DNA from 3 places in the Paenibacillus puldeungensis genome. Region 1 is predicted to be linked to each of the others. Evidence: riboswitches for the same ligand, from Rfam matches in the RefSeq annotation. Region 1 holds a riboswitch; each other region holds the start of a gene.
The links. Region 1 has a riboswitch for cyclic di-AMP ahead of ACFQ3W_RS19020 (APC family permease). Riboswitches for the same ligand answer to the same signal wherever they lie in the genome.
Positions count from the first base shown of each region.

Region 2: it holds a riboswitch for cyclic di-AMP, as region 1 does, so the genes downstream of both, ACFQ3W_RS25315 (ubiquitin-like domain-containing protein) here and ACFQ3W_RS19020 (APC family permease) in region 1, are expected to answer to the same signal.
Region 3: it holds a riboswitch for cyclic di-AMP, as region 1 does, so the genes downstream of both, ACFQ3W_RS17725 (TrkH family potassium uptake protein) here and ACFQ3W_RS19020 (APC family permease) in region 1, are expected to answer to the same signal.

Region 1 is NZ_JBHTLM010000016.1:26,736-29,872, forward strand. It holds gene ACFQ3W_RS19015 (SDR family oxidoreductase) at 1-85, shown strand, start outside; gene ACFQ3W_RS19020 (APC family permease) at 179-2,014, opposite strand; cyclic di-AMP (ydaO/yuaA leader) riboswitch at 2,141-2,299, opposite strand; gene ACFQ3W_RS19025 (FtsX-like permease family protein) at 2,556-3,137, opposite strand, start outside.
Region 2 is NZ_JBHTLM010000035.1:15,983-19,119, forward strand. It holds gene ACFQ3W_RS25305 (HD domain-containing protein) at 1-307, shown strand, start outside; gene ACFQ3W_RS25310 (TatD family hydrolase) at 324-1,103, shown strand; cyclic di-AMP (ydaO/yuaA leader) riboswitch at 1,308-1,517, shown strand; gene ACFQ3W_RS25315 (ubiquitin-like domain-containing protein) at 1,774-2,910, shown strand; gene rnmV (ribonuclease M5) at 3,022-3,137, shown strand, end outside.
Region 3 is NZ_JBHTLM010000014.1:17,284-20,420, forward strand. It holds gene ACFQ3W_RS17720 (potassium channel family protein) at 1-202, opposite strand, end outside; gene ACFQ3W_RS17725 (TrkH family potassium uptake protein) at 219-1,556, opposite strand; cyclic di-AMP (ydaO/yuaA leader) riboswitch at 1,630-1,787, opposite strand; gene ACFQ3W_RS17730 (CPBP family intramembrane glutamic endopeptidase) at 2,080-3,137, shown strand, end outside.

The sequences.
Region 1 (3,137 bases):
CGCTCAAGCCGTCATCTATTTGCTTCAAAACGGCTTTGTCACCGGAACGGCCCTTCATGTGGAAGGCGGACATATTCTCACCTAATCTTCTTTCCTGGAAATCAACATGATCAACAAAGAACGCAGGCAAAAAAGCGCAAGTCTAAGGGTTTGAACCCTTGCGACTTGCGCTTTTTTTCTATTTATTCAAATGGAACGGGATCGTCGAAATCACGATATCTTTCCGGAACAGCAGCATTGTACGGATGACGACAGCGGTCTGATTGTGAAGCAGCGCATGCCACCATCTTTTTACGATAAATTGCGGGATTAGGATTGTAATCATGCCGCCTGGTTCTTTCTTATCGATGTTGTCGATATATTTCATCAGCGGCCACAATACGGTCCGGTAAGGCGATCGAAGAATAACGAGCGGGACGCTGGGGTTCCATTTCTCCCACTTTTCTCTCAGTAAAGCAGCCTGTTTGTCATCGCTGTTTACAGATATGGCTACTACATCATCCGAAATACCTCTCGCATAGGATACCGATTGAGCAACCACCTTGCTGATTCCCGAAATTGGAATAATGACTTTGGTATGCATGGCTAAAGGCTGCACACTATAATCGACCTGAAGCTGTTTGGCAATCGCACTGTAATGACGATGGATTGCATAAAACAGCAATACCAGCAGCGGAATGGCCAAGGTAACCATCCAGGCGCCCTCAGTAAACTTAGCGATAACCGTAATGACCAATACGGCTCCGGTCACCAGTGTTCCAATACCAGTAACGATTACCGTCCACTTCGTGCTAGGAATTTCTTTCTTGAGAAAAGCCCGTACCATACCAAATTGGGCAATGGTAAAGGAGAGGAATACGCCTACCGCATACAGTGGAATCATATCATGGGTATTAGCTTGATAGATCACAATGACCAGAACGGCCATCGTACTAAGCAGGAATATCCCGTTCGAAAAAACGAGCCGTGCTCCCCGAAGTGCAAGCGACCGCGGCAAAAACTTGTCTTGTGCGATAATCGAGGTGAGCTGCGGAAAGCCGGCAAAACTCGTATTCGCAGCCAAAAACAAGATGAGCGTTGTAGCGATCTGAACCAAATAATAAATCGGCCCGCGGCCCATTACATGTTCCGTTAGCTGAGACAGAATCGTCTGGTGCTCCATCGGAGCAATGCCAAACGCAAACGTCAGCAGCGTAATTCCCATAAACATCGTGCCCAAAATGACAGCCATCCAAATCATCGTGATCCCGGCATTGCGAGTTGAGGGTGAGCGAAAAGACGGAACTCCGTTGCTAATCGCTTCTACGCCGGTTAAAGCAGAGCACCCTGAAGCAAAAGCACGAAGAACAAGCAGGATCATCGCGAAAGTGCCTATATGGGTTGAACCTGATTGGGCTGAAGAGATCGATGCCGTGTGATACCCCTGCCAACCCTCATGCAAAACTTGAAAGCCTCCGACGACGAGAACGAGCAGAACAGAAAATATAAATAAATAAGTTGGATAAGCAAATACGGTGGCCGATTCGCGAATGCCGCGTAAATTAAGTACCATTAATATAAGCGTTAGAACAACAGCGATTTCTACCTTCCAATGGATCAGTGAAGGAAATGCGGCTACCAATGCCGCAACCCCGGAGCTGATACTAACGGCTACCGTCAGAACATAGTCGATCATCAGCGCTGCGCCGGAAACAAGGCTCGAAGGCGTATTCAAATGCTCTTTAGCAACGACATACGCTCCCCCGCCGGATGGAAACGAATGAACAATCTGACGATATGATAACGTGACAACTAACAGCAGCAATAGAATGCAAAGGCCGATCGGTACGGAATACGTAAGTGCAGATACACCTATCAAAGCGAGCACCAGCAAAATTTCTTCCGTTGCATAAGCCACAGAGGAAAGCGCATCCGATGAGAAAATAGCTAGTGCTTTCCACTTCGGCAATCGCTCCTGGGTCAGCTGTTTCGTACGAAGCGGAGAACCGATCAACCAGCGTTTTATGGAATTCATCATAGGTAGTACACCTTGCCTTCTCTTTCTTAAATGTAGGAAACTTTCTGAAAAAAATTACAAAAAAGGCCGCAGGAAAGTGGGAACTTCCCGCGGCCTTCTCTTAATCAAGAGACGGTAACGTTAATTCCTTCTTTCGGACGCTTACGAGGTTAGCTGACGGATTCGGGCACGAAAGCAGCCCTACGCTTTGGTGTGCAAAGCGATTCACCCCTGAAGGCAAGCGGTCGGCTTGGCCTTCCTGGTTTCCCCGTTTCTGGTTACAGAATTCAGCGATAAAGGGTTGATATTTAATTCACTTCATGAATAATACTCTTGACGAAAACCGGAGTAAAGGTTGAAAAATAGGTAATAATCCACGCAGTTCCGTCGTTTCATGTAAACGAAGCGCTTACAACGACAACGATCTTTTGTTACCTCATATTTACTGGCCTTATCGTTTATAAGGAGACTTTTACCTTGTGCCAAAAAAAGAAAGGCTGTCCAATGTCATTTTGCATGGCACCGAACAGCCCGAGATCTGAAGAACTAAAGTTATATATTATAGCGATTCTTTAATAACACGTTTGTAGAACAAGACAGATAACAACCCGAAAATCGAATACAAGGCCGTATACACCAGCATAACGATAAACATAGGGGCCCAAAGCTCCGATCCGAATAGGAACCAGCCCGATTTGACGGCAAAGTAACTATGGGAGAGACCAACAACGAGGGGAATGCCGAAGTTGAACACCTGCTTAAATTGCACGCCGCGGATTAAGTTGCCCTGTGTAAAGCCGAGCTTCCGAAGGATCGTATAGCTTGGCTTTTCCTCCTCCCCTTCGTCCATTTGTTTGAAATACAATATACACCCTGAGGTAATGAGAAAGGTCAACCCGAGGAAACCGACGACAAACATAATCATGCCCATCATCTGCTTCTGACCGGAAATAATGTCCGATTGGGAAGTATATCCTCCCTTCTGCTCAAAATTCATGTCTTTATATATTTGGTTAGCATGTTCAAGCATGTTTGAGTCCACAATATCTATCCCGACATAAGAATGAGAATTCTGTTGGATATCCGGATCCTTATCTTTGGCCAACTGTTCGAATACCTTCTCATCGACAATCGCCGTCAG
Region 2 (3,137 bases), on a different contig from region 1:
TATCCAGGATATTCGTCTCGCGTTTGCTGAGGCCGGATTAGATCCTGAATACGATTTGGAAATTGATTTTCCAAGCGATCTGCCGTATGATGTGTTCCGACCGGACGAAGCGTCCAAGGAAAAGCAAATTTTACTTTTGGATCATCAGAACAGGTTGCGGGAAATATCGGAAGTATCCGATATCGTTCGCTCCATTAGCGGGCTAAGACGAGGCAAAAATTATTTGTACTATCCTGATAATAAAATAAACGCAACTTTGGATCGTTTGCCTCGTGATATTGCCCAAATATTCGAACAGAAACGTTAGGAGGTACCTAAGGCTAATGCTTATTGATACACATACTCATCTGGACGCTCCGGAGTTTGATGACGATCGCGAGGAAACGATCGCACGGGCTTTGGAGCAAGGGGTTTCGCGGATGATCAACATCGGCTTTAACCGCGACACAATCCCTACAACCATGAAGCTCGCCGAATCGTATGATTTTATTTATGCGGCCGTCGGCTGGCATCCGCAGGATGCGATAACGATGCGCGAAGGGGATTTGGACTGGATTGCACAATTGTGCGAACACGAAAAAGTAGTTGCCATCGGGGAGATCGGGCTCGATTATTATTGGGATACGTCACCTAAAGATGTCCAACAGGACGTGTTCCGTAAGCAAATTGGACTAGCCCGAAGCCTCGGGATGCCAATTTGTATCCATAATCGGGATGCCCATGAGGATGTTGTCCGCATTCTTCGCGAAGAAAAGGCAAGCGAGATCGGCGGAGTTCTTCATTCTTTTTCAGGAAGCTGGGAAATCGCCAAAATGTGCCTGGATTTGGGGTTCCATTTATCTTTCGGTGGTCCGATCACGTTTAAAAATGCCAAAACTCCGAAAGAGGTTCTGATTAAGACGCCGATGGATCGATTATTGATCGAAACAGATTCCCCTTATCTCACACCGCACCCATATCGTGGGAAGAGGAATGAGTCGGCTAACGTTCGTTTGGTTGCGGAAGCAGCAGCAGAGCTTAAAGGGGTATCGGTGGAGGAAATCGCCGAAATTACAACCCGAAATGCACTGGAACGATTTGGAATCCCGAGTATTTCGGAGTAAAAGGGATGAAAAAAGGAGTATTTTCGAAAGATTAATGTATTTTAAACAATAAAAACGAGTTCATTACATTTTTTTAACCATTTTTTTAAAAAAACGTGGTTGATTCGTCCTTTACAACATGCATCGAAACAGGATAGAATTTTTTCAGTGATTGTTTTTGGCTCAGCTTGGAAGCTGAAACAGCCATTCAATCTCTGGTTCCATGAACCAGTCTCGCTGAATCTCCGAGAGGAGAACGGGGGAACCGATGCAGATCTGGATCAGTATGTTCTGGCCATTTCTGTAATTGATTTCTTTACAGAGTCTTAGGGGTGAATTCAAGGTCGTTGCGCCATGAGCGAATGACTGAGAACGGGCGGCTCTCTTTCGTCCGAATCCGACAGCTAACCTCGTAAGCGTAATAAGAGAGGTAACTCGTGCAGCTATTACACCAAGACGTTCAAGAAGCCACGAAGGAGTTCCTCTAACTCTTTCTTTGGCTTCTTTTGTTTTGAATAAAAGTAATAGGGTCATCATACTGTTGATAAACAGGAGGTGACAAATGCCGAACAGACTGGGGCAGGATGCGAAATGAGGGGAATCTTCACTCGTTTCGTAAAAAAACTGTAGTCACGTCAAACGTTATCATGCATCGACCTAGACGGCGGGACTATGAAGGAGGACGGAAGAAATGGGCATTTTCCACAAAGGGGAGACCCATGAATCACGCTCATCCAGCATGTCTTACGCAATGCGATGGAAGCATGAGAATTTACGCCAGATTACGCTCGTCGGCGTTCTGGCCATCGCGGTAATCTTCATCATCCTGATCTGGCTTTTCGGCCAAGATCATAAAAAAGTATCGCTGGTTGTTGACGGTAAAGCGCAAGCCGTTGAGACCAAGGAATCAAAGGTAGCAGAGGTGCTGAACGAACAATCCATTCAGCTCCATCCGAAAGATACCATTTCGCGGCCACTGAACAGCTCACTTGGTGACGGGGACCGTATCGTCATCGTACGCGCGGTGCCGGTTAAAGTGAGTTTGGATGGAACCACAAAGGTTCATTTCACAACAAAAGCCAAAGTTGAGGATGCCGTTTCTGAACTTGGTGTGAGGCTGCAGAAGGACGATAAGGTAACCCCTGCCTTGGACAGTGAGGTTTCGGCCAATCTAAATATCCAAATCGTTCGGGTCAACAAGCAAACCGTGCAGAAGAAAGAAGCTATACCCTTTAAGGTCGTAAAGAAGGAAGATGCTACTCTTCTAAAGGGCAAAACCAAGGTTGTCCAACAAGGCAGCCAAGGGTTGGTTATTCACAGCATAGAGAAAGTTTTTGAAGACGGAAAGTTTGTGGCGAAGCGTTGGGTAGGAAAAGCGGTATCCAAAAACGCCAAGCCAAAAATCGTTGCGGTCGGTACGAAGCAGCCGACAGCCGTTCTGTCTGCCAGCATTACGCGTAAAGCGGGGGCGGTAAGTATCGGCGGTTTGACGACCAAGGGCGGCGTCTCATTTAAATATAAAAAGGCACTGAAGAACGTCACTCTGACTGCCTATTCGGCTGAGGAGGACGGTATTGGCACCCGCACCGCTTCCGGCACTCGAGTAGCGGAAGGCAGAACGATAGCCGTCGATAAGGATGTCGTTCCACTCGGCTGGTGGGTATTCATAGAGGGCATCGGTTTCCGTAAAGCGGAAGATACCGGTGGGGCCATCAATGGCCACAAAATCGACGTGTATTATGACACGTTAAAAGCGGCAAATCATTTCGGCAAGAAGAAGGGGCGCACGGTATACGTAATCGGTCCGACGAAGCCGGAATTGAACTAACCTTGTTTTACTTTGCATGGGGAATGAGATACTATTAGGATGATGAATAAGACATTGGATTAGAAGAGGATTTATTCCTCTTCTTTTTGTTATTAGAAGGGAAGACGGATCATGATTAAAGAGGTCATCGTGGTAGAGGGCCGGGATGACACCGTTGCGGTAAAGCGAGCGGTTGAGGCGGATACGATTGAGACTGGGGGCTCGGCGATTAACGAGATGACGTTGAA
Region 3 (3,137 bases), on a different contig from region 1:
AGTTGCGAACACCTAGCGATTTCAAGACTTCCTCATCCGTTGCATCCGCTACGACAGCATGCGTCAGATGATCGCTCATTTCGTCGACCAGCTCCTCATTCCGGTCAATGCCTAGGACCTCATAGCCAAGATCCATGAGCTCCAGTGCCAAACTTGAGCCAAAACGCCCAAGTCCGATCACTACAAACTGCTGTGTTTTCATCGTTTGGTTAATCCCCTTATCCTATAATCATTTTGCCTTCCGGGTGGCGATATAATTCTTTACCCTTCTTCGGTCCAAGCGCATAAGCCAGCGTCAGCGGTCCGAGCCGTCCGGCGAACATGGTGAGGCTAATAATAATTTTACCGATCACTGTCAGTTTTCCGGTTAACCCCATCGTTAGACCGACGGTACCAAACGCAGAGGTCGTTTCAAACAAAATGCTAAGGAAGCTTGCATCCTCCGTCGTTGACAGCACCATGGCCACCGCAATGACCAGGAACAAGGATAACATCGTAAGTGTGATTGCCTTGAAGATCCGTTCTTGAGTAAGCCGGTAACGAAACAGCACAAGGTCGGAGCGTCCACGAATCATGGAAGCCACCGCGCCAACGAGAATCGTAAATGTCGTTGTTTTGATCCCGCCCCCGGTAGAGCTAGGCGAAGCCCCGATAAACATCAGAATAATGATGAAAAATTGGGTTGCCTGGCGCAATGCACCGATATCGAGCGTATTGGCTCCCGCCGTTCTTGGCGTAACCGATTGAAAGAAGGAGCTCCAAATTTTCCCGCTCCAACCCAGTGGTTCAAGCGTTCTAGGATTCGTGAATTCAAATATGAAAATGACAATCGCGCCGATCAAAATCAGAGCGGAAGTCATAGATAGTACGACTTTGGAATGTAGCGAAAATCTGCGATGTCGCCGAAATTCAATGATGTCAGATAATACAATAAACCCGATGCCACCAGATACAATCAGGAACATGGCAACAAAGTTGACGATGGGATCAGCGACATATTGCGTCAGGCTCCTATATTCTCCGAATAAATCGAACCCCGCATTGTTAAACATAGACACCGCATGCCATACACCGTAATACAACGCCCTCCCAATCGGCATATCAAATGACCAGCGGATGGCAAAGATTAGGGCCGCGCAGGATTCAATAACGAGGGAATACATCAATACCTTTCGAATTAATCTTACGATACCCTCCATCGTGTTTTGGTTCATCGCCTCTTGGAGGAGTAAACGGTCTCTAAGCGATATTTTGCGTTTCAAAACGAGTGAGAACAACGTTGCCATGGTCATGAAGCCGAGACCGCCCACCTGTATTAACATGACAATGACAACTTGCCCAAACGTGGAGAAATAGGTGCCGGTGTCGCGAACGACCAAGCCCGTAACGCAAGTAGCTGAAGTGGCCGTAAACAGTGCATCAACAAAAGGCAACGTCGTTCCCTTTGTGCTGGAAATCGGGAGCATCAGCAAAACCGAACCCAGCAAAATAATAAGCGCAAATCCCATCACCAAAATTTGTGGCGGAGATAAGCTGATTTTTTTGAAGAACAACATATTCACCTCATCGTTGTAGTTAAAAAAGAACAAAAGAAAAAAAGCACTGGATTTCCAATGCCTTTCGGTGTTTGGCTCCTGTTGCAAAGGCCTACGAGGTTAGCTGCCGGATTCGGACATGCACAGTTGCCCTATTCGCTGGTTGTGGCAAGTAGCCGCAAGTTTACGCGAAATTCACCCCCAAAAAATCGGTTCCCCCGTTTTCAAATTGAAATTCGGCCGATATTCTTTTTTTCATAAATTTTCATTTCATTTTCGTCAAATGGATTATAATCCTTATTCACTTCCACTACAAAGTTGTATTTCCATGAAAAAGCTGTAAAATTGGCTAAAAGCAGCGAAACAATCTTTAAGTTCGCTTTAAATCTGAGTCATGCTAAGGCTGGCAGATGTTATTGCGCCTTTACAAGATTTTCCCTTCTGCTATGGCGAAGGTTTTAACGCTGTGTTATCTTTACTTTGACGCACTTGGAAACAATTCATGCGATTTCAAACAAATTATTATTAAAGGAGTTCTTTGGAAATGAATTCTTCCACGAAACCATTCGGTCGCATCCTAAATCAAAAATCGATCTGGGTGCTGGCCGCTCTCGGACTGATTATTTTCTTGTTTGTACAAGTATTTCCATCAACGGCTTCTGAAACACTGGAAATGGACCAATCAAACAAGGTCATCTCCAAGCAGCAAGCCAGAAATGAAGCGATAAAATTCGCTCAATCCGTATTACAAATGAAATTAGACGGGCAGGAGCAGGCACTAGTTACTTACGAGACCAATTCAGATCTTTATGGTTATTTAACCAAAGAGGACCTGCTGGCATCATTTTCGAAGAAATATGAGAAAAAATTTCCTTACGACGTTTTTCGTGTTCATTTTACCCACCCGGATGCGGTATTAAACCAGCTTAACGTTGACGTACATATGACGACCGGCCAAGTCGTCCGATTTGAGAAAGTCGCTTCAGCCAGCACGGCCAATAAACAAATGATGCTGAAATATGGTAGCGAAACCGAAGCTTCTTTACGTTCTTGGGAAGGGGACATGACCCTCGCGGAAAAGGAAAAGCTCGCCGAACCTTACCTAAAAGCATTCGGGTTCCAAAGCGATCAACTGGAACTGGCATCCAAAGAAGGAGACGTCGGTCTCCTGTATCATGTACCCGGATCCAAAGTAGGAGAATCCCAGGCTCAGATCAAATTGCATTATGAATACGGCGCGGTCTCCTCGCTGGAAAGCTCCTTTTCGGTGCCACAGTCACATACGGATTATGTAAAGGGACAGACCAAAATTGCTAACTGGCTCACCTTTGGAGGATATGCTCTGTTTACGCTCGTGCTTGGCATTTTGGCTATAGTATACAGCGCTCTGACTAGAATGCATACCTCCTTTAAAAGAGGTATATTCCTAGCCTCCGTCTATTTCATTCTTTCCATGGCAGGAACGATCAATATGCTCCCGGCCTTCCAATCGGAGAGCACGGAGACCGGTGTTATCATGTTCGCACTAATCTTTCAAGGTCTGGTAACGCTATTCCTCGCCGCCTCCGTCTATTTCTCACTCGTCGGTGGAGACGGGCTGTG